DNA from 3 places in the Spirosoma lituiforme genome. Region 1 is predicted to be linked to each of the others. Evidence: riboswitches for the same ligand, from Rfam matches in the RefSeq annotation. Region 1 holds a riboswitch; each other region holds the start of a gene.
What was found. Region 1 has a riboswitch for cobalamin ahead of ACYU87_RS11910 (cobyrinate a,c-diamide synthase). Riboswitches for the same ligand answer to the same signal wherever they lie in the genome.

Region 1 (7,426 bases):
TGGACGATACGACGGTGCACATGGTCAACCATAATCTGCTCGTTGGTGGTGGGGTTAAACTGCCAACGGGGCGCTATCACTACGATGAAAACAGCCTGCTGGACGTCGCTAACCCGAATTTTCAACTGGGTACGGGTAGTACCGACTGGATTGCCAACGTAATCTACACCGCCCGGTATAAAAACTGGGGTCTGAACGCCGATGTATCCTACCGGATGACAAACACCAACGCCAACGGGTATCGGTTTGGGAATCGACTCAACACGTCGGCTTCCTTTTTCTATTCAGGCGCTTTGGGAAGCTGGTCTGTTATGCCCAATGCCGGTGTTTTTCTCGAACAGGCAGGTCATGATGTGCGAGCGGGTGTCACTAACAGGCAAACGGGTGGCTATGCCGCTTATCTGAACGTGGGTACGGAACTGTATCTGAGCAAATTATCGGTTGGGGTAAGTTACCGGCGTCCGGTATCCCAGTATTTATCAGACGGCGAACTACAGGCGAATGCGCAGCTGACAACGCATATCACCTTTTTGTTCTGATCTGATTCGCGGGGTAACACCGAAAAGCGTCAATAACAAGTATCCCCGGCTAATGAAAACAAAGCTTTCATCAGCCGGGGATACCCCTATTTTCGGCTGGTCTCACCGGTTACCGTACTACCTGACTGTTTGACGGATTTACTTTAGAAGGAAAAACTATATTTCAGAAAAGCCGACCGACCGGGCAGGTTATAGCCGCGTTTCTCATAATAATTTTCGTCGGTAAGGTTGGTAATCTGAAGGCCAAGCGTGTGTTGTCTGGCTAACGTTACCGACGTACTGAAGTCCAACACCAGGTATTCGGGATACACAATCTCCGGGTTGGCGGCATCGGTAAAGTCCGTGTCTTTCCGGTGCCCCACATACCGCCCGAGCAAACGCATCCGGAAGCCCCTGAACGAATCGTAATCAACGCCCGCGTTCAGATTCATGTTCGCTACATTCATAATATCCCGTTCGGTGGTTGCGCCGTCCGTGCCGACCAGGGTTTCCGTATACCGAATCATCGACGTAGCATTGGCAAACAGACGCAACGAATGGCGATACGCTGCCAGGGCTCCCAAATCATAGGCAACCTCCGTCTCGATTCCGTCCATTGCTGAGTTCGCTGCGTTGACGTACGTTCCCCGCGCCACAATCACGTCGCCGTTGTCCTGCTTTTCATTCACCTGCGTAACCAGCCGGGCAATACGGTCTTTCACGTTCGTGTTGAAGTACGTAATGCTTGCACTAAACCCAGCTTTGGGTCGGCTAAAAGCAACGCCCATATCGTAGCTAAGGCTGTTTTCATTCATTAGGTTGGGGTTGCCGGTTGTTACGGTGATTCTCCCCGCCGATGTGCGGGTCTGCGAGTAACCGGCTACGTTGTAGGCATCCGGCGTAACGAAGGCGCGTCCCACCGTTCCGTTCAGGCGCAAGCCAGGCGCAAGCCGGACAATGGCACCCAGGCTGGGACTAACAAAGGGGTTAGTCTTTTTTCCCGCTTTAAAGGTTGTCAGCAGGGGCGTTTCCTGCACGTCGAACGTAATATTGTCGTAGCGGATACCGGGTTGCAGCGTCAGTCGTTCCCCGGCTACAGTCAGCAGGCCCTGGGCATAGAACGCCGACGAACGAAGGGCGTAGTTGGGTTGAGTAGGGGCTCTCTCAGTAACGGCGTCGCTCCAGCTCCGCGATCGGGTACTGGCGTTCAGGTAGTCGTAGCCAAGTATCAGTCGGTGACGCCCCAGTTGCCAGCTGTCGTTGAGCTGAACACCCTGCCAGCGGTTGCCGGTGCTTGATGACTGAAAGGGCGTGATCGGTAACCCGGCGGCATTGATGGTTTTTACGAAGCTGTTTTCCTCGGACGTAAACAGCCGTACCATGGCTTTATGCTGACCCAACTGACCACTCAGCGCGGCTTCACCCGCCTGCCGGTCGGCATCTTTCAAGCCCGCCTGCGTGGTCCCGTACGTAATATCACCAGGCGATTCAACGTCGTTGGCAATGAATTTCTCTCCCCGAACATCAATCCGCCAGTTACTACTGAGTTGATAACCCACGCGCAAAGAGCCCGAATAATACGTCAGTTTCGTGTTTGGCCGGGTCAGTCCATCGTCTTTTTGGTCGTCTACTGTCTCCGCGGGCTTGTTGCTGTAGTTCTTGACGGCCTGATCACCGGCCAGTTTATCCCGGAAGAAATTTCCATTCCCCAGTTTGTAATCGGCAGCGCGCCTGAAATAGCTCAGGGAGGCATCGAAATCCAGGCGCTTGGTCAGATTGCCACCTACATTTCCGCCACCCTGATACGTTTGAAACGAGCCATATTCGGCAAAAGCATTGCCCCGTATTTTTCCTTTCGACCGGCGGGTAATGATGTTGATTACCCCGCCCATTGCCTGCGAACCATAGAGTGCCGAAGCAGGACCTTTCAGCACCTCGACCCGCTCTGCGTTGTTGAGCCCTATGGTCGAGAGATTTGTTGCCCCCGCCGGACGGCCATCGATGAGCAGCAGCGTACGCTGATTAAGCCCTGAAAACTGGGGTCGGAACCCCCGGATGCCCACGCCCGATGACAGGCTGGGGTATTGAATGACATTGACTGCCGCTAGTTTTTTGACAATATCGGTCACATCGAAGGCTTGAGTTTGCTCAATATCCCGTCGGGTGATGATGTTGATTTGTTGAGGAATTTTGTCGCGTTGTACTTCGGACCGGGTCGCCGTGACGACAACGGGGTCGAGGGAGTGCTCCCGAATCGAATCGGCCGTTGTTACCTGCGCGTAGGCCCCTGTCGCGTAACTGAATAAACTTGTGCAAAGGGTAACCGATAACAGGTTGCGCAGCCGGGGAGCTGGGTAAAAAAATGTGTTCACAGAACGGGGGTTATAAGTAAAATTGAAAACTTTCGACGAGCGTATACAGACCGATGGCGATGGAAAAAGCGCCCACCAGGTAATTGATTAGCTTTAGGGTAGCCTGCCACCGGGCAACTACCTTATTCAGCGAAAAAGCAAGAAAACAGCCGTAAATCGTCATGGCGACAATGATGCCCAGACTTTGCAGGATGATGATGCCAACGGCCGTCTGCGCATCGCGGGCCGCCAGCGTAAGGGCAACGGTGCAGGCACCACCGGTTCCCGCCAGTCCGTGAACCATACCAACCCAAAACGAACGACTCACCGTTGCCGGCTGGCCAGCGTGGGAATGACTGGCGGGTTTCGTGAAATTGCGACGAATGGCTACCACACCCAGCCAGATCATCAGCGGGCCAACGGCGAATTCGACCTGTTCGGCAATGTTGAGCGACAAGGCTGATTTCAGGAGCAGAATGAAACAGGCGAACAGGATCAAGGTAAAGGAATGCCCTAATGCCCAGTGTGATGATCGCCAGATGACGTGCCCTAGCTGCTGCCGGTAGGTTTTGTTTTTCTCCGACGCCAGCACCGAAACGGCCGCCATGTGGTCAGGTTCGAACGAGTGTTGAACACCCAGTAGTAAAGAGTCCAGTAGAAGTGGATTGATCATGCCGTTTTCGCAGTCGGATTGAACCTGTTGATAGGTTCGCTGACGGAAATGCACACGAAAAGCGGAGTCGCCTGGGTTGCGACTGCAGAACTTCCCGTTGCTTTTATTCCCGAAAGCAAACCGAATAAGTGATCAATAGGCAGGTCTTCTGGCTCGTTCTGTTCTGACGCCTTCCCATTTCAGTGAAACAGTGGCACGGATGTCAAAACCCTTCTATGAACTTACAGCAGCGGGTACTGCTCCGGATTTGCACCGGATTCCCTTTTAAGCACATCGATGACCGATGTGCACCAATTGACGGCCGCAAAAGTACTGGGTTTTATCGTATGTTTGTGTGTTGGTACGTTTTTACCGTTTATTTCTCCAACAGAAAAAGGCTCACGCCCCGGCGTGATTAATAGGGAATCGTGTGTATAAATCACGAACTGTCGCGCAACTGTGAGTAACGCCCAAAGTTGCTGCCCGGTCGATCCGCCAACGCGGAGGAATCGATCCGCATGTCCACTGGATTCGTTGTCGGGTTTACCACGACGACGACCTGGGAAGGACGGCAGCAATGTTACAAGTCAGGAGACCTGCCTTTTTTTGCTGACAATGCTTTCGCGGGTTGAAGCATGGTCAAGTTTGGCGTAGTATATCCGTCCGAGTCATACAAGGCCGGAATGGGTCTGTGTTTCTGGTTGCCAGAGCACCCGCCACAACTTGTATCTTCTTCTCTACTCGTTTGCCTGTGAAGTACGGCCAGGAACGCTCAATCCACTGGAGTCACCCGAGGAGACAAACTACCAGACCAAAAAAATAAGCTGACTTCATTAAGCCGAACGCCAATGGCCATCGCTACCCATGCCGCTCATTTCCTGCTGGCGGCCCCGTCCAGCGGGTCCGGCAAAACCACGCTGACCCTTGGGCTTCTGCGAGCCCTGAAAAACCGGGCGCTGAACGTGCAGCCGTTCAAGTGTGGGCCAGACTACATCGATACGCTGCACCACCGCCAGGCCGCCGGTAAACCCAGCATCAACCTGGATTTATTCATGGCGTCCGAACAACACGCGCTGGAATCGTACCGGCGCTACGCTGGTCAGGCCGATGTGGCGGTGACGGAGGGGGTCATGGGGCTCTTCGATGGGGCCGACAAAATGCAGGGGAGCAGTGCCGCTATTGCCGACGTGCTGGGCATTCCGGTCGTGCTGATCATCAACGCCAAAGCAATGGCCTATTCGGTTGCGCCATTGCTGTACGGCTTCAAGCATTTCTACAAAGGGATCAGGCTGGTCGGGGCCATATTTAACTTCGTCAGTACGCCATCGCATTACCGGTTCCTGGCCGATGCCTGTGCCGATGTTGGTGTTGAAGCACTGGGCTATTTACCCCCGAATCCGGCATTTGCCATTCCGTCGCGACACCTGGGCCTTCATATTTCGGCAGAAACGGATTACGAAGCCATTATCGACGCCATCGCGACGGCCATTCCACAGACGATCGATGTTGACCGGCTGCTGGACATCACCCGCATCGAAACGCCATTGCTGGCGTCTGGTTCTGAATCTGTTTCCGGGTCTACAGCCTCAACGCTTCGCATAGCCGTTGCCCGTGATGACGCGTTTGCGTTTACGTATCAGCAGAACATCGATGTACTGGCTCGTTTAGGGGCCGTTACGTTTTTCAGCCCATTACAGGACCGAACAATTCCCGATACTGATTTTCTGTACCTACCGGGTGGGTATCCAGAGCTTTATGCCGAAACCCTCAGCCAGAATACATCCATGCTCGACAGCATTCGGGCGTATTGTCAGGCTGGCGGACTGACGTACGCTGAATGTGGGGGGCTGATGTACCTGGGTCAGGCGATCCAGACAAATACGGGTACGTCGTTTCCCATGGCTGGTGTACTGGACACAAGTACCTCCATGCTTTCGCCGACCCTGACGCTGGGGTACCGCCGGATCGACTGGGACGGTATGACGCTCAAAGGGCACGAGTTTCATTACTCAACGCTGAATGAGCACAGTACGCCCCAATCCATCGCAACGATCACGAATGCCAGAGGCCTACCCGTCGACACGAAGGTGTATCGGGTAGACAATACGTTTGCTTCGTATGTACACCTCTATTGGGGGAATCAGCCGGAGTTTATTCATGAATTGCTCAATCGGGTTAACGCGGTTGGCCGGTATTTCGAAACGACGCATCAACATGACTGACATCAAACGCCAGCGAGTTAACCGGGCTGATGGAAAAGCCATTAACCTCGTTCAGCGACGGGGGCATCTGTCCTATTGCTACAATGCCTGTTGCTGCGGACGCACCGACCGGGGGTATGCCGCGGTTCCGGTAGAGCTGTACAAGAGTGAGTGGTTACGCCGGAAAATCAGAAATGTCGTGCACATGACCAAGGGCGGTTGCCTGGGTCCCTGCACGCTGGCCAACGTCGCTACGCTGCTGTTCGATGGGCACTCCATCTGGTTTCATTCCATCAACAGCGACTGGCAGATTATCGCCATCTTCGATTACATCGACAGCATGATTGCGGCCGATGGCTACCTGCCTCCACCCACGGAGCTGTCGGAATATGTCTTTCAGTTTTATACCTGGAAAGGCTCGGAAACCGCGACCCAACTGGGGCAAACGGCATTACCCACGGGAGGCATCGTTTTTCTGACGCACGCCGACACGGATCTGCTCACCCTGAACCGCGTTCTGGAAGGGTTGCCCGACAACTTTCCGAAAACGACGGGCATCAGCTTACTGGCCATCAAAAGCGAAGCCCAGATGGCCCAGTTACTCGACCGGGAAATAGGAGCCGCCCACATCATTATCCTGCGTATTCATGGTCGGCCCAGCAGTGTACCGGGCTTCAGCGAGCTGGTCCGCCGGGCCAAAGAAAAAGGCCAGCATCTGATCGTCATCAGTGGCACAGGAGAACTCAACCCCGAATTTGCTGCCGTTTCAACCGTATCGCCCGTCATTCTGCACGAAACCCTGGGGTACGTGCAGGCGGGTGGCTATCAGAATCTGACGGCGTTGTTCTGCTTTTTGGCCGATCACCTGCTGATGACCGGATTCGGGGCCGACGCACCCATTCAGTTGCCCGACCACGGCATTTACCACCCCGATCTGCCCGAACAGGCCGATCTGTCAGACTGGGTACAGCGGCACAATCCTGAATTACCGACCATTGGCCTTACGTTCTACCGCTCGCACTGGATCAGTGGGAATACGGCCTTCGTGGATGCACTGGTTCGTTCGCTGGAAGACAAAGGGCTGAACGCGTTACCCGTCTTTACGTCGTCGCTCAAAGCCGTCGATCCCGCAACGAAGATGCCTTACGCTTTTGGCTATTTTCAGGCAGAACACGGGGGAATTGCCATCGATAACCTGATCAACACCATTTCGTATGCCATGACGGACGTTCGGCCAGCGGGCGACGATACTGGATCACAACGGGCCTTATCCCAGCTTAACGTTCCTATTTTTCAGGCCATTACGCCGGGCATGGCGCGGGGTCCCTGGGAATCATCCAGCCGGGGACTCAATCCGCTGGATACGGCCATGAACGTAGCCATTCCCGAATTCGATGGCCGGATCATCACCGTACCGATTTCGTTTAAAGAGAAGGCCCGAACCATCAAAGGCTACGTGCCGCTGGACGACCGGATCGAACGGGTAACGGGGCTGGCGCTCCGGTTTTCCCGGTTGCGTCAGTTGCCCAACGCCCAGAAACGGGTCGCGTTCATTTTCACAAATTCCAACGCCAAAGCCTCCCAGATTGGCAATGCCGTTGGGCTGGATTCGCCAGCCTCGCTGATGAATATGCTGCAGGCCATGCAGGCCGAAGGGTATCACCTGACAAACGTGCCCGCTACCGGAACCGAGTTGATTCATGA
Region 2 (7,426 bases), on a different contig from region 1:
GCCGAAGGAATCGTTGCCCCGCCAACGGATGAAGGATATTATGCCCCCCTGGCCGCTGTTCAGTTGCCCGGACATACGCGCTTCGTAGCGGGCTTTGTTCACGAAAAACGCACCCTGGCCGAACATCACCAGATTTTAAGGAATATCGAAACCGCCCGTGGCCAAGCCGTTGATATAGCCTGTTCGTGCGGACTGGGCCGCCGGTCTGCCCAAACGGCCAGCCAATTACTCGCCCTGATGGCTGAATTAAGTAGCGCGTAACCCACCCGATGGTTGTTACTGAAACAAGTCGTAAAACACAGGGCTATTGTGCCAATGAAAGTCGTCGAAAAAGAAACCGAAACATTTTGCCCGGCAAACCGGGCGCACTGGCGGGCGTGGTTGCAGGAACACCACGCGGATCAACAATCGGTTTGGCTCGTCTACCACAAAAAGAAATCAGCCACCCCCACCCTGACCTGGAGCGAAGCCGTAGACGAAGCCCTTTGTTTCGGGTGGATCGATAGCCTGGCAAAGTCCATAGACGACCACACATACCGGCAGTTTTTCAGCCGACGGAAACCGACGAGCGTCTGGTCAAAAATCAACAAGGAGAAAGTTAAACAGCTCATGGACAACGGCCTGATGACCCCGGCCGGTTTAACGGCGATCGACATTGCCAAACAGAATGGCTCCTGGACGATTCTGGACGACGTCGATGCGCTGGTCATTCCTCCGGATTTAGCGGCTGCTTTTCAGGAAAACCCAAATGCAGAACGCTATTTCCTCGACCTGAGCAAGTCCGATAAACGGGTCATTCTCCAACGGCTTGTCATGGCAAAACGGCCGCAGACCCGACAGAATCGAATAAGAGAACTGGTCGAATTGGCCGCCCAGGGTTTGAGACAAAAAATACGGCCATGAGTCATCGATTAGGGGCGCGGCAAGGAACGGTTCCTTGTTTTTAAGCGCCGAATGCGGTTCCTTTGTCCCAACGTTCTTTGTTTTCCGTCAAACAAGCTAATGGTTTTCCTGAGAGTTTCAGGAAATGAAAAAGGAATCGTGTGAGAATCACGAGCAGACGTTGCTACTGTCAGTGACAATTAAAAAGGGTTTGCCCTCGATGTCCATTGTCCCACAACCGGTTCGCCCGCTTCGGCGTATCGGTTACGATGGGGTGAGAAGGACGGCAAATACCGTCACAAGCCAGGAGACTTGCCTTTAGCTTTGCTGATTACGCCCACACGCGACTGGGTTTCATCACGATTGACTGCTTCATCCCTGCTTCTCCCCGAGGCTGGGGGTTGTTTGTCGTATTGTGTAAAATCTGGATCATGTGGTAGGCGTATGGAGTTCGGCATCGAACGCGATCAACCATTTTTTCCAATTACAACATGATCGCTCACAACCTCGGCTATCCACGAATCGGTAGCCACCGCGAACTCAAACGAGCCCTCGAACAATGCTGGGCTCAAACGATTACCCCCCAACAGCTTCAGGAGGTAGCCCGTCAACTCAGACAGGCTAACTGGCTGACTCAACAGCAGGCCGGCATTTCGCTGATTCCCTGCAACGATTTCTCGCTCTATGACCAGGTTCTGGACATGTCCCTGACGGTAGGAGCCATTCCCAACCGGTTTCAGCCCCTCCTCGACACCACAGACCCGGATCTGCTGCCGCTGTATTTTGCGATGGCCCGCGGTTACCAGCAGGCTGGACTCGACCTAAAGGCGATGGAAATGACAAAGTGGTTCGATACGAATTACCACTACATCGTTCCTGAGTTTTCGGCAGACCAGACATTCTCACTGCTTTCCGAGAAGGTTTTCACCGAGTTTGAGGAAGCGAAACAAACGCTGGGTATAGTGCCCAAACCCGTCCTGTTAGGACCCGTATCGTATTTGCTGTTGGGGAAAGCAAAAGATACGGGCTTCGATCAGCTGGACTTACTGGACCGCCTGTTGCCCGTGTATGAACAGATTCTTAGCCGGTTGCAGGCACAGGGAGCCGACTGGATTCAGCTCGATGAGCCCTGCCTGTCGCTGGATTTGACGGTTCAGCAGCGCAACATACTGGTCTCGGTTTATCGGCAGTTCCACGATCAGTTTCCGAACCTCAAGCTGTTACTGGCCTCGTATTTCGAGTGTTACGGAGACAATCTGACGACGGTTCTTCACCTACCCGTTGAAGCTATCCACCTGGATCTGGTCCGCTGCCCCAATCAACTGGCCGATGTGCTGAGTACCGATTTCGTCCAGCAGAAAACCCGCCTGTCGTTGGGCCTGGTCGATGGCCGAAACATCTGGATCAATGACCTGGATAAATCACTTGCTACTCTGCGTAAGGCCGTCGATGCGATTGGTCCCGATCGTATCCTTGTTTCGCCTTCCTGTTCGCTGGTACACGTTCCCTGCGATCTGTCGACTGAAACCGGGCAGGCAGGACTAAGCCAGCAAATCAATCAATGGCTGGCGTTTGCCCGCCAAAAACTGGACGAGGTTGCTACACTGACAACCCTTGTCCAGGACCCGAACAATTCCCAGGCGCTGGCTTATCTGACGAGTAATCAGAACGCCATACAGGCTCGCCGGGAATCGAGCGATGTCAATAGACCAGCCGTTCAGCAACGCCTGCAGCAATTGGGTGAGCAGGATGCCCGGCGCGGACAGACGTTTACGCAACGGCAGACCTTGCAGCGTGACCAGCATAAACTGCCCCTCTTCCCCACCACAACGATTGGTTCATTTCCCCAGACCGATGTGGTACGGGCCAACCGGGCAAAATTCAAAAAAGGGGAGAAAACGCTGACTGAATACGAAGCCTTTATTACGTCGGAAACCGAGCAGGCGATTCGCTGGCAGGAAGAAGTAGGACTGGATGTGCTGGTGCACGGCGAGTTCGAGCGGAACGACATGGTCGAGTATTTCGGTGAGTTACTCGACGGGATTGCCTTCAGCGAAAATGGCTGGGTACAGAGTTACGGGTCGCGGTGCGTGAAACCACCCATCATTTTTGGTGATGTTCACCGGCCGGAAGCCATGACCGTGCGTTGGGCGCAGTTTGCCCAGTCGCTGACGAGCAAACCCGTGAAAGGAATGCTTACGGGCCCTGTCACTATTTTACAATGGTCTTTTGTCCGCGATGATCAGCCCCGGAGAGATACCTGCCTGCAACTGGCCCTGGCTATTCGCGATGAAGTGGTGGATCTGGAAGCGGCTGGCATTGGTATTATTCAGATTGATGAACCGGCCCTTCGGGAAGGGTTACCGCTGCGTCGGGAAAACTGGAATACGTATCTGAACTGGGCCGTGATGGCGTTTCGGGTAGCCGCATCGGGTGTGCAGGACCAGACGCAGATTCATACCCATATGTGTTACGCGGAATTCAACGACATCATCGGGGCTATTGCCGATCTGGATGCCGATGTAATTACCATCGAAACGTCCCGATCACAAATGGAGTTGCTGGACGCGTTTGCCCGGTTTGCCTACCCGAATGAAGTCGGGCCGGGGGTGTATGACATTCATAGCCCACGGGTGCCGTCGGTAACCGAAATGGTCGATCTGCTTCAGAAAGCCACGAACGTGTTACCTGCCCGGAATCTATGGGTTAATCCCGATTGTGGCCTGAAAACACGACGCTGGCCGGAAACCACCGAAGCGCTGAAAAACATGGTGCAGGCGGCCCGGACCGTTCGTGAGGCTGTACTGGAATCTGTGTAATTAGCAACGGTCTTCTGCCGGGGAACCGGCAGAAGACTGTTTTTCTCCTTGTAGGCAACACCCGTAGCATGAATTACAAAGCGATTACGACCTTGAAAAAAGCGGATACGGAAGGCCGAATACCTCCGCACACGCTGGATCAGTACGTTCGCAGTGATCTGGCAGCCCAGCTCATGAAGGCCCTGACCCCCACCCTTGCCATTAACCGCGTTGCTTCAGGCTCATCGTCTACCAGCCTGACTAATCCGTCAACGGTCGATTTCACAACCGAACTATTTATCCTTGGTTCCAGCCAGTGGCAGAAGGTGAAAGCCTCGCTGTGTGCATCGGCAGCGTCTTTATCGACTGACCAGCAGCAGTTCGTCCGGCAACTAATTGATGAAATTGAAACGACCCACCTGAATGCCCCTTCTTCCAGTTAACTAGGTCAGACCTTTTGCCGGGAGTCGTTGCGATGGCATGACTTTCGGCAGAAGGTCTGAACGGGTCGTATACTATCCACCAGCCGGCCAATTTGCCGACCACGAGTGTTAGGTTTGGTGGACGTATCGTTTTACCTGATTTCAGGCAGCCGCTAAAATCTCCGCAAAGATTGTCTTAGTAATGGGCTTGATGTAAAAACGGGAGACTTCTTTATACGTTGCGGCTCTAGCATGATCTGCCGGATCAATTGAAGAACTCACTATATAAATCTTTATTTTCTTAGCGGGCTGAACAGTCACAAACTCATCCAGAAATTGCCATCCGTCCATCACGGGCATATTTAGATCGACCAGTATCACGTCTGGCAGTAAATCCGGTGATGCTATAATAGACCTGAGATAATTCCATGCGTCCAGTCCATTGTGAAAAATCAATAAACGCTCGCAAAAGTCAATTGCTCTTAATTGCTTTGACAGTATTTGCGTATACATTTTATCATCATCTATTACGCAGGCAATATTCAGTTTTTTCATTGGTTATGATTTAATTGTTACGGTGAAGGTTGTTTCCCGATTAACCTGGCTTTCAACCGAAATCCGACCATTCATGGCTTCGACCTGATTCTTGGTGATAAATAAGCCGATACCACGAGCATCCGCATTACCATGAAATGTTTTGTACATCCCAAAAAGCTTGTGGCCGTGCATGTTCAGATCAATTCCCTGGCCATTATCCGCTACTTTCAGTACAATGCCGTCTTCGCTCGGAAAAGCCGACAGTCTGATGACAGGAGTCCGATCGGGATGGCTGTATTTAAGACAATTGCTGATCAGATTTAATAAGACACTTTCCAGGTAAGCTGGATTGTACTGAACCACAATATGTTCACTAACATCAACATATACCTGGGCCTGAGCTTGTCGGAGCGACTGGGATAAAGTGGTCAGGATACGATCTATCTCGTAGCGTAGCTGTAGTGGTTTTTTGTCTTTGGTTTTATTCCCCCGCATCTGAATAACCTCATTAAGATGCACCAGTGTTTCCTGCAAGTTGACGATATTCAGCCCCAGCATATCCATGTACTCCTGCCGTTCTTTTTCGTCCAGTTCCTGAGATAGCATCTCGACCAGCAGTTGAATATTACCCGTATGCGAACGCAGGTTATGAGAAACGATGTGGGCAAAGTTTAACAGGCGGGCATTCTGGCTGCTGACGAGTTCCAGCGTTTTTCGCTGTTCTTCTTCCAGGCTTTTACGCGCATGAATATCCATGCATGTCCCTATCATAAGCCGTGGCTGATCGCCTTCTTCCCAGTCTATGATTTTTCCCCGGACTTCCACCCAAATCCACTGGCCTTCCTGGTGTAACATCCGGCACTCAAAGGTATAAATATCTACTTCTCGCCGGAGATACTGCTTTAGCAGTCGGTTACCCGTTTGCTGATCATCGGGATGAAGCAGGCTGCTCCAGAAATCTATTTTACTAATGGATGATTTATCCGGATTGTACCCTAAAATCGCTACCAGTTTCTGATTATAAATAACCTGATCGTTACGCAAGTCCCACTCCCAGGTGCCCACATTGGTACTCTGGATGATATTATCCAGCCGTTGCCGTTCCCGTTGTAAGAGGTCAACGTAGTTTTTTCGTTCAGAGATGTTCTTTATTTGCGAAACAAAGTATAGAGGCTCATTTTTCTGATCGCGTACCAGCGATACATGTAGAAGGGTCCATATCAATTGGCTATTTTTATGAATATAGCGTTTTTCGATGTGGTATCGATCGATCGTACCGGTTAACAACCGGTTCATTTGTTCGAGGTCAGTATCCAGATCATCCTGAAAGGTAATATCCTGGAACGTAATCTGTAATAGTTCACTTTCCGTATAACCCAGCAGTCGGCAAAGGCTAGTGTTGACTTTAAGCCAATTTCCTTTTAGGGAAACCAGAGCCATACCAATAGGAGCAAAGTCAAATGCCTGATGAAAACGTTGCTCACGCTCTAAAAAGCTATTGGCCTTGGTAACTTCCTGGGTTATGTCCTCCAGTGTTCCGTATAAAGCCGTACAGATACCCATGTCGAGACAGACGCTGGCGCGCATACGTACCCACTTAACCGTACCGCTTGTTGCGCGCAGCTGAAACGTACCTACTCTGGATTGGCGACACGTAATCACCTCATCGATCAGTTGTTGGGCGCTATCCTTGTCCAGATAGAATAGTAGACTATGCGCAACCGATGGAACGAACTCAGGGCCAACCTCATAAATCGTCCTTGCAACAGCATTCCAGTAAAGTTCGCCGGTTAGTAGATTCCATTCCCAGATACCCAATTGAGCGAGAGAGACTGTCCTATCGTATAAGTCAAGTTTAGTTTGCATTACCTGTCTACTGGAAAAAAAGAGAGTTGTCAAATAGTATATGCCAATTTCAACAATTTAGCAGCGCCCTGATTGTCTATTCAGCATCACCCAACGGTGGCTTCACAAACCAAAATTAATACACGCATAATCGGCTATTTTTTTTACATGAATTTGTCTTCAATTGTCAATTCATGCATTTGATTAATTTCTAATGACCAAAAATTAGTTTGCAGAATCTCTATCCGGACTGTTACAACCATTGGAGCAAATTAATCCCACACGAAGTTGTTTCAACGCGGTCACTAATTTTCGGGCACAGCTATACAGTATATGCGTGTCAGTAACACAATTATAAACTAACTAATCATAAATTACCACCGCCATAGTTAACTCAATTTAATTTTAAGTAATTTATTGTAACCATAAATGATATCATTAAATTTATTCAATACTGACAGGGTGATTACTCGATTGTTGATCCAAAAGTATCGAGTGGTTCGTGTCTTCACAATGTACAAATCAGGCTAACAAGCGACCGAAGTCTGTTTAGACCATACGCGCACTAGTGATCCTGCTGCGGCCAATCCCAAAAGTGCCAGCGTTTGACCCATTTGTGACAGGGCTTCCCGTGCGGTGTGCCGACCTTTGATCTATCAAAACGGATCATTAACCACGAATCACATAGATCATGAAAACGCTCATTAATCCCCTCGTCATTGCTTTTGCATTAACCCTCGCTACGTTTACCGCTTCAGTTGCCGATACCAAACCCGGTAACAATCCGGCTACCGCTGCCAAGTTTCAAACCAGTATGTACACCACCACGGAAGGCAAACTCCAGATTGCCGTCGAGAAAGAAACAACGGGTGCTGTCGATATTCAATTCGTGAATGCGCAGGGCAAGGTGCTGTTTGACCAACGGATGACCAAGAGAGAAAA
Region 3 (7,426 bases), on a different contig from region 1:
TAGTCGGCTGTAGCCTTACGAATGTTCGTGCCCGCATTGTTAACCAGAATATCGAGGTTATCCCACACTTGCTTCACGGCCTCAATAACCTGAGTAGCTACTCCCGGCTGACTCACATCAACGGCCAAGCCTTCAACGGTATGCCCCTGCTGTCGGTACTCGGTTAGTTGTTGCTGAAGCAGTGTGTTGTCGCGGGCGATGATAAATACGGACGCGCCGAGGTCCAGAAATTGACGGACAATAGCTTCGCCGATGCCTTTGGTTCCGCCCGTTACGAGGGCACGTTGGCCGTCAAGCGACCAGAGCGATTGGTTCATGCGCTAAAGGTCACTAATTTTAGCTTTTCTCCAAACTAAAACCACTCACATGAACAAACGAATGGGGTTTTCGGCCGTCTTGATACTCTCGGCGAGTATCGTGCTGGCACAAAGTAAGCCCAAGCCGGAGGACGTACAAACGTTCACCCTGAAGAACGGCATGAAATTCATGGTTCTTGAAGACCACTCTATTCCCAACGCCAACTTTTATTCGTTCTGGAAAGTCGGCTCCCGCAATGAGGTCCACGGCATCACGGGCCTGTCGCACTTTTTTGAGCACATGATGTTCAACGGGGCCAAGAAATACGGTCCCAAACAATTCGACCGGGTGATGGAAGCCAACGGCGGCTCGAACAATGCCTACACGACCGAAAATACGACCGTATACACCGACTGGTTTCAAAGTGGTGCGCTCGAAACGATTTTCGACCTAGAAGCCGACCGGATCCGGGATCTGGCAATTGATCCGAAAATGGTAGAAAGCGAGCGGGGCGTGGTCTTATCCGAGCGCAGTACGGGTCTGGAGAACAGCAACTACCGGGTCATTAGCGAACTGGTTCAGTCGGTAGCGTTTGTCGAACACCCGTATATGTTTCCCGTAATTGGCTTTGAGTCGGATATTAAAAAGTGGACACAGGCTGATCTGGAGAAATACTTCAAAACTTATTATTCGCCAAATAATGCTATAGCGGTTGTCGTGGGCGATGTTACAACGGCTCAGGTAAAAAAACTGGCGGAGCAGTACATCGGCTCGATTCCGGCCCAGAAACTACCGGATAGTTTACGTACGGTGGAGCCGCCCCAAAACGGCGAACGGCGGGCAACAACGTACAAGGATGTGGCAACGCCAAATATTCTGCTTGCCTACCATGTTCCGGCCACGCGTCACCCCGATTATTATGCGCTGGATTTACTCAGCGGGGTGTTGAGTTCCGGCAATTCGTCGCGGCTGGTTAAATCGCTGGTGCTGGACTCAACGGTAGCGTCTCGGGTATTTACCAACGTAGAAATGTCATTTGACCCCAGCCTGTTCTCCGTCTATGCCATTGCCGGTAGTGGTATCTCGGCAGACCAACTGGAGCGGTCGGTCTTGTATCAAATCGACAAGGTCATTAACGAAGGAATTACTGATGCGGAGTTACAGAAGCTGAAGAACCAGAAACTCATGGAGTTTTACCGAACGATGGAATCGATCAACGGAAAAGCGAACTCACTTGGCACATATGAACTGTTCTTTGGTGATTACAAAAAGCTCTACGAAGCCCCGGCGCTTTATGAAAAGGTGACTAAAGAAGACGTTCAGCGAGTAGCGAAAACGTACCTGACAAGCCGCAACCGCACGGTTGGTTACCTCTTGCCGGAACCGAACGTAAATTCTGCCAAAAACAATTGATTCTACCGCAATGGCCTGGCGGCATGGGCAGTTGCCTATAAACGCTTTATGTCACTGATATCACCAGAAACGTTTACAATGAAACATATAATTACCTTACTCCTTGCCCTTATTGCCACGGGAGCGTCGCTGGCGCAAACGTTCAGGGTGCCCCCCTACCAGAAGTTCAAGCTCCGGAACGGTCTGACGATTTATTTGATGGAGCAACATGAGGTACCGCTCATCAATGTCTCGGCCGTTTTCGATGCGGGCGCTGTGCAGGATGGTAGCCGGTATGGTTTAGCTAACATGACGGCGGAGGCTCTGTTGTTCGGCAGTTCGAAGTATACGAAAGCCCAACTGGAAGAAAAGATTGAATACGTAGGAGCCAGTGTGGATACCTACGCTGGAAAAGAAGTAGCCAAACTGACCTCGTCGTTTGCGGTAAAAGACCAGGATCTACTGTTCAATATCATCCAGGATGTACTGACGAAGCCTACCTTCGACCAGGGTGAGTTTGATAAGTACAAGCAGCGCCAGTTGCTTCAGTTGACCCAGCAAAAAGAAAGTCCAAGGGGCGTAGTCGGCTCCTACTTCAATAAGTTTGTCTTCGAAGGTCATCCGTATGCCAATCCCATTACGGGTACACCAGCGTCGGTTTCAGCGGTTTCGGCTAATGATGCCCGGCAGTTCTATCAGAAGAACTTTACTACCGATCGGGGTGCGATTGCCATTGTGGGTGATTTCAATACGGCGGCTATGAAAAAGCGAATTACTGATTTATTCGGTAGCTGGAAAACAGCGCCAGCGACGTCGCCCGCCCTGACGGACCCGACGGTTGCTTTCGAGAAAAGCCGAGTGTTACTGGTTAACAAAGACGACGCCCGCGAAACTACGTTCCTGATTGGGGGAAAGGGCATTACACAGAATAACCCCGATTTTATTCCCGTCACGGTTGTCAATACAATTCTGGGCGGGCGCTTTACATCCTGGCTGAATGACGCTCTGCGAGTAAACTCGGGTTTGACCTATGGGGCAAGCAGTCGATTCAGTACGTTTCGTAAAAGTGGCACGTTCGCCGTTTCGACCTTCACCAAAGTTAGTACCACCACCCAGGCAATCGATATGGCTATTCAGGTTCTCGATAGCTTACACCGGACGGGTATCGACGAAAAAACACTGTCATCGGCCAAAAACTACGTTAAAGCTGATTTCCCGCCGAGGTATGAGTCGGCCAGCGAGTTGGCCAATTTGCTGACTGATATGTTCAGCCTTGGGTTCGATGAATCCTTCATTAACAACTTCCAGAAAAACGTCGACGGGCTGACAGTCGCCAAAACACGCCAGATCATCGACCAATATTTTCCGAAAGATAAACTCCAGTTTGTACTGATCGGCAAAGCCGAAACGATTCGGGATAATGTGAAAAAGTACGGTACCATTACCGAGAAAGAAATAAAAGCTGAAGGTTTTTAATAAGTGGGGCGGACAGGATATCCTGTCCGCCCCACTTGGTAAATAAAAATACCCTACCTTTGTCCTTGAGTTTTCGGTGCCTCATGCTGCTTCGTGGCAGCTTGCAAGGCTTAAAAGGGAAGTTGGTGCGAAACCAATGCTGTCCCCGCAACTGTAAGTCTTTAAAAAAATCGGTTCAATCTACGTGACCACTGCGCTGATTTTCAGCGTGGGAAGGTAAGACCCGACGAGACGAGCCAGGAGACCTGCCGTAAATCATCCGTTGTTCTGGCGTTCGGAGGAAACGCCCCAATCGCGTGCTGTGGGCCAGCTATTTGTTGGTCCGACGTTTTCGAGCACTCATTCTTAGTATACCGTTGAAACAAAGCACCCTTCGCTGGTGGGTTATTGCTCTATTGGTCGGCTTACTGGCTGGTCATCAAAGCACCGCGCAATCCGATTCGTCGGCGCGGTCGGCTGCTGTTGTGTCCTTATCGGCCGTAACCGTACGGGCTATCGCACCCGAGCGATTTTTGGCGGGCCAGAAACTTCAGCGTATAGACTCGGCAACCCTATTACAATTTCGCTTTGGTTCGTTAACGGACTTGCTGGCATTGACTACGCCGTTGGCGTTTAAGAGTTATGGATCCGGCCAACTGGCGACGGTATCGTTTCGGGGAACGTCGGCCAACCACACGGCTGTCCTGTGGAATGGCATTAACATCAACCAGCCTAATCTTGGCCAGACTGATTTCTCCACGCTGCCCGTAGCGGGTTTCGACCGGTTGGCGGTTCAATATGGTTCGTCGGCCAGCGTTGTGGGTTCGGATGCGGTGGGCGGCAGTATCTTATTGGGAAGCAGCCCTGTCTGGCAGCCGGGCATACGCATAACATTTGGCCATCAATTGGCTAGCTTTCAGAACAACCAGACTCAACTGGGCGCCCGCTATAGCGCAGGACTGGGTAACGCCTGGAACGTATCAGGCAAGACGTTTGCTTATCGAAACCAGTTCAATAACGCGTACCCATCGACCGAACGCCGGAATTACTTTCTGGAACAGTCAACGACCGCGCAACGGGGTCTCGTTCAGGATTTGTACTTTATGCACAAGAGTGGTCGGCAGGTATCCGTCAATGTCTGGCTAACGGACAACGATCTGGTTCTGGCTCCTCAGGATACCATTGCCCGTGAACGCACCCGCACCCAATCGGCACGCTTCCTAACGACCTACGAAACCAACCAGTTAACCCTTCGTCTTGGCTGGATTCATGACGTTCTGGACTACGCCAAGGGAAATTTTGCTTCGCCCAGCCATACCCAGACCGACCGTTTTATCAGCCGTGTCGAGCGGGAGTTTACGCTGATTCCCGCCAAAGCCAGTCGATCGCTGAGCCTTCGCGTCGGTGGTGAGTGGTCCCATTACAATACCCGGACAGATGGCTACGTAAGTACATTAATTAACGAAAATCGGGGCGATCTGTATGCGCTGTTTCGCCTGCAGACTATACGCTGGCTGGTATCGGCTAATGTACGGCAGGCGTTTGTTACCCGATTTAATCCACCCATCACGCCATCACTCGGCGCTGAATTCCGAATTGTGCAGCGCCCGGCCTTTGGTTTAACGGCTAAAGGATCCGTAAGCCGAAGCTACCGGGTACCAACGCTTAACGAACGCTACTGGGCTGACCTGGGCAATCCCAATCTGTTGCCCGAAAGCGGATTTAATCTTGAAGCCGGACTCGCGTCCAGCCTCGTTTTCAACGAACACCTCCAACTGACGACCGAAGCAACGGTGTATCGCAACCGGGTAGACAACTGGACATACTGGAATCCGGCGACCAATTATCACGTCGAGAATTTGCAGCTGGTTGTGGCTCGGGGTGGCGAATTGATTACTTCCCTGGCTTATGCTCATAACGGCTGGCGGGCGAGTTTACGGGTAGGCTATGCGCTGACGCGCTCATCGCAGGAGCGGGTGTATGACACGTATTCAGCGGATGTGATCGGGAAACAGCTGGTCTACGTGCCCATCCATACCGAAACGCTCAATGCTTATGTGCAACGTGGTCAGACACGGCTATCCATCCAAACGCAGGCTACTTCACGCCGGTACATCACCTTCGACAATAGCCAGTTTTTTAAGGGTGTTGCCCTAACGAATGTTATTCTCGAGACCACGACCAAAATCGGTCCGGTACCTGTTCGGTTACAGGGGCAGGTCAACAATGTATTTGATGCCCTTTCCTTCAGTGTCAAGCGCAATGCATTGCCCGGGCGGAACTGGGCGCTTAATTTGATTATCAATTTTCCATCTACTAAATCATGAAGTACCAAGTAACAAAAGGTCTTGCCCTCAGCTTGCTGGCCTTAAGCGTCTGGAACTGTAAAACCTCCGACCCTGAACCAACGCCCTATGAGTCGGGCGTGCTTATCATAAATGAAGGAAATTTCTCTGATAACAACGGGACAATTTCCTTTTTGTCACGCACTGGCAATACGGTCGCTACTAATATTTTGCAGGCAGCTAACCCATCTTTTTTGCCTAGTGGTTTAGTAGAGGGTTATACGGAAGTAAATGGTAAAGGATTAATTTTGATTGATAACACAGCACCCAATCAAGATAAGGTTGAAATCGTTGATACAGGGACGTTTAAATCACGTACTACGCTGAAAACACCAGACATTGAAAATCCACGTCAGGTTATTTCGGCAGGCCCGAATAAGGCTTATGTCAGTTGTTGGGACATTTCCGGCTCCGGTAACGCATTCTACAAAGATCCCGGTTATGTTGCTGTCGTGGATCTGAACACAGGTACACTCGTCAAGAAAATTCCGGCTGTTAAAGGTGTCGAAAAAATGGTCGTTGCCGGTACCGAAGCGTTTGTGGGAAGTAACGCCTACAGTGGTAACCAGACGCTGTTGATCATTGATCTGAATACGGATACAGAAAAGCAACGTATTGCTTTTGGCTCGACACCCGAACCTATTGCACTGGATGCCAACGGAAAGCTATGGATACAGGCCGGTAACGATCTCGTTCAGTTTAACCCCTCGGATCGGACAGTTGCCAAGCGACTGACGTTTGCTGCAGCACCCGGCTCCGTTACAATCAGCCCCGACAAGCGGACGTTTTATTACACCTTGAGCGGCAGAACATACCGGATCGGTATCGATGCCACAACAGCATCAGGCAGTCAGGTTATCGCCCGCTCGTTCAATTCCCTTGGTGTTGATCCGCAAACCAATCGCATTTATGGTAGCGTAATTCCATCTTACAAGCAGGCAGGTTACGTGCTGCGTTACGAGTCGAGCGGGGCCTTGGTTGATTCCGTGAGAGCGGAAATTGCTCCCTCCGGATTTTATTTCCGATAAACCGACGGCAGGCTGTTTCACAATCAGATCGATTGGCGCAACAGGCAACTACGTTCCAGAATCATAACTTGGTTATTACCGAGTTACGGTTGCTTACTTAAATTCCTAAAGTCAACAGGCGCGTTCTGGTTTCAAAACCGGGGGGCGCCTGTTGACTTTGGGTTAAACTCGGATTAATCCTTCACATTGTGGCTTTATTTTCATATTATTAGAGGAAATTTTACCAACCCAGGCCTTATACAGCCAAAACAGTATTCATCCTTTTATGAAACGTAGAGAAGCCATACAACAAGCGGCCTTGCTGATGGGTGGAATTTTATCGGCACCGACGCTGGCAGGCGCTATGGGTCGCGTGACCAACCTGGGGCCAAGTGTAGCCGTCTCGCCCGACCAAGAAGCGCTTTTGGCCGAAGTTGCCGACGTCATCATCCCGACCACGACCACACCCGGTGCTAAAGCGGCTGGTGCCGAAAAGTTCATTGTTCGGGTTATGCGCGATTGCTACCCCAAACCCGATCAGGAGAAATTTTACGCTGGCCTGGCCAAGCTCGATGCAGATAGTAAGACCAAGTTCAGCAAAGGGTTTGCGGCTCTCGACACGGCTCAGAAAAACGAGATGGTCAAGCAAATCATGACCGAAGACAAGCCGTTTTTTCTACGCATGAAGGAGTTAACGACTACCGGCTATTTCACGTCTGAAATCGGGGCTACCAAAGCCCTAGAATACCTGCCCGTTCCCGGTCAGTTCAACGGCTGTATGCTCCTCAAACCCGGTCAGAAAACCTGGGCCATTTAATCTAGTAATCCGGAGCGAGTAGCCGATGTGAGAAAGGCTGGCGTATGCTTCATAACGCCGAATGGCTCCTCACTCCTATTCCTCACTTCTTACTCCTCAAAAATTATGTATCT

Region 2: linked by a shared signal. The riboswitch ahead of metE (5-methyltetrahydropteroyltriglutamate--homocysteine S-methyltransferase) and the one ahead of ACYU87_RS11910 (cobyrinate a,c-diamide synthase) in region 1 are both predicted to bind cobalamin.
Region 3: linked by a shared signal. The riboswitch ahead of ACYU87_RS14010 (TonB-dependent receptor plug domain-containing protein) and the one ahead of ACYU87_RS11910 (cobyrinate a,c-diamide synthase) in region 1 are both predicted to bind cobalamin.

Annotation. Positions count from the first base shown of each region.
Region 1 covers NZ_BAAHBO010000002.1:847,037-854,462, reverse strand. The annotation lists gene ACYU87_RS11925 (hypothetical protein) at 1-539, shown strand, start outside; gene ACYU87_RS11920 (TonB-dependent receptor) at 683-2,890, opposite strand; gene ACYU87_RS11915 (hypothetical protein) at 2,901-3,596, opposite strand; cobalamin riboswitch at 3,664-3,852, opposite strand; cobalamin riboswitch at 3,900-4,139, shown strand; gene ACYU87_RS11910 (cobyrinate a,c-diamide synthase) at 4,370-5,743, shown strand; gene cobN (cobaltochelatase subunit CobN) at 5,736-7,426, shown strand, end outside.
Region 2 covers NZ_BAAHBO010000001.1:903,197-910,622, forward strand. The annotation lists gene ACYU87_RS03895 (hypothetical protein) at 1-261, shown strand, start outside; gene ACYU87_RS03900 (YdeI/OmpD-associated family protein) at 316-903, shown strand; cobalamin riboswitch at 987-1,216, shown strand; gene metE (5-methyltetrahydropteroyltriglutamate--homocysteine S-methyltransferase) at 1,374-3,701, shown strand; gene ACYU87_RS03910 (hypothetical protein) at 3,770-4,123, shown strand; gene ACYU87_RS03915 (response regulator) at 4,265-4,657, opposite strand; gene ACYU87_RS03920 (PAS domain-containing sensor histidine kinase) at 4,661-6,505, opposite strand; gene ACYU87_RS03925 (T9SS type A sorting domain-containing protein) at 7,176-7,426, shown strand, end outside.
Region 3 covers NZ_BAAHBO010000003.1:404,851-412,276, forward strand. The annotation lists gene ACYU87_RS13995 (SDR family oxidoreductase) at 1-317, opposite strand, end outside; gene ACYU87_RS14000 (M16 family metallopeptidase) at 367-1,710, shown strand; gene ACYU87_RS14005 (M16 family metallopeptidase) at 1,789-3,165, shown strand; cobalamin riboswitch at 3,223-3,432, shown strand; gene ACYU87_RS14010 (TonB-dependent receptor plug domain-containing protein) at 3,522-5,471, shown strand; gene ACYU87_RS14015 (YncE family protein) at 5,468-6,517, shown strand; gene ACYU87_RS14020 (gluconate 2-dehydrogenase subunit 3 family protein) at 6,783-7,313, shown strand; gene ACYU87_RS14025 (GMC oxidoreductase) at 7,419-7,426, shown strand, end outside.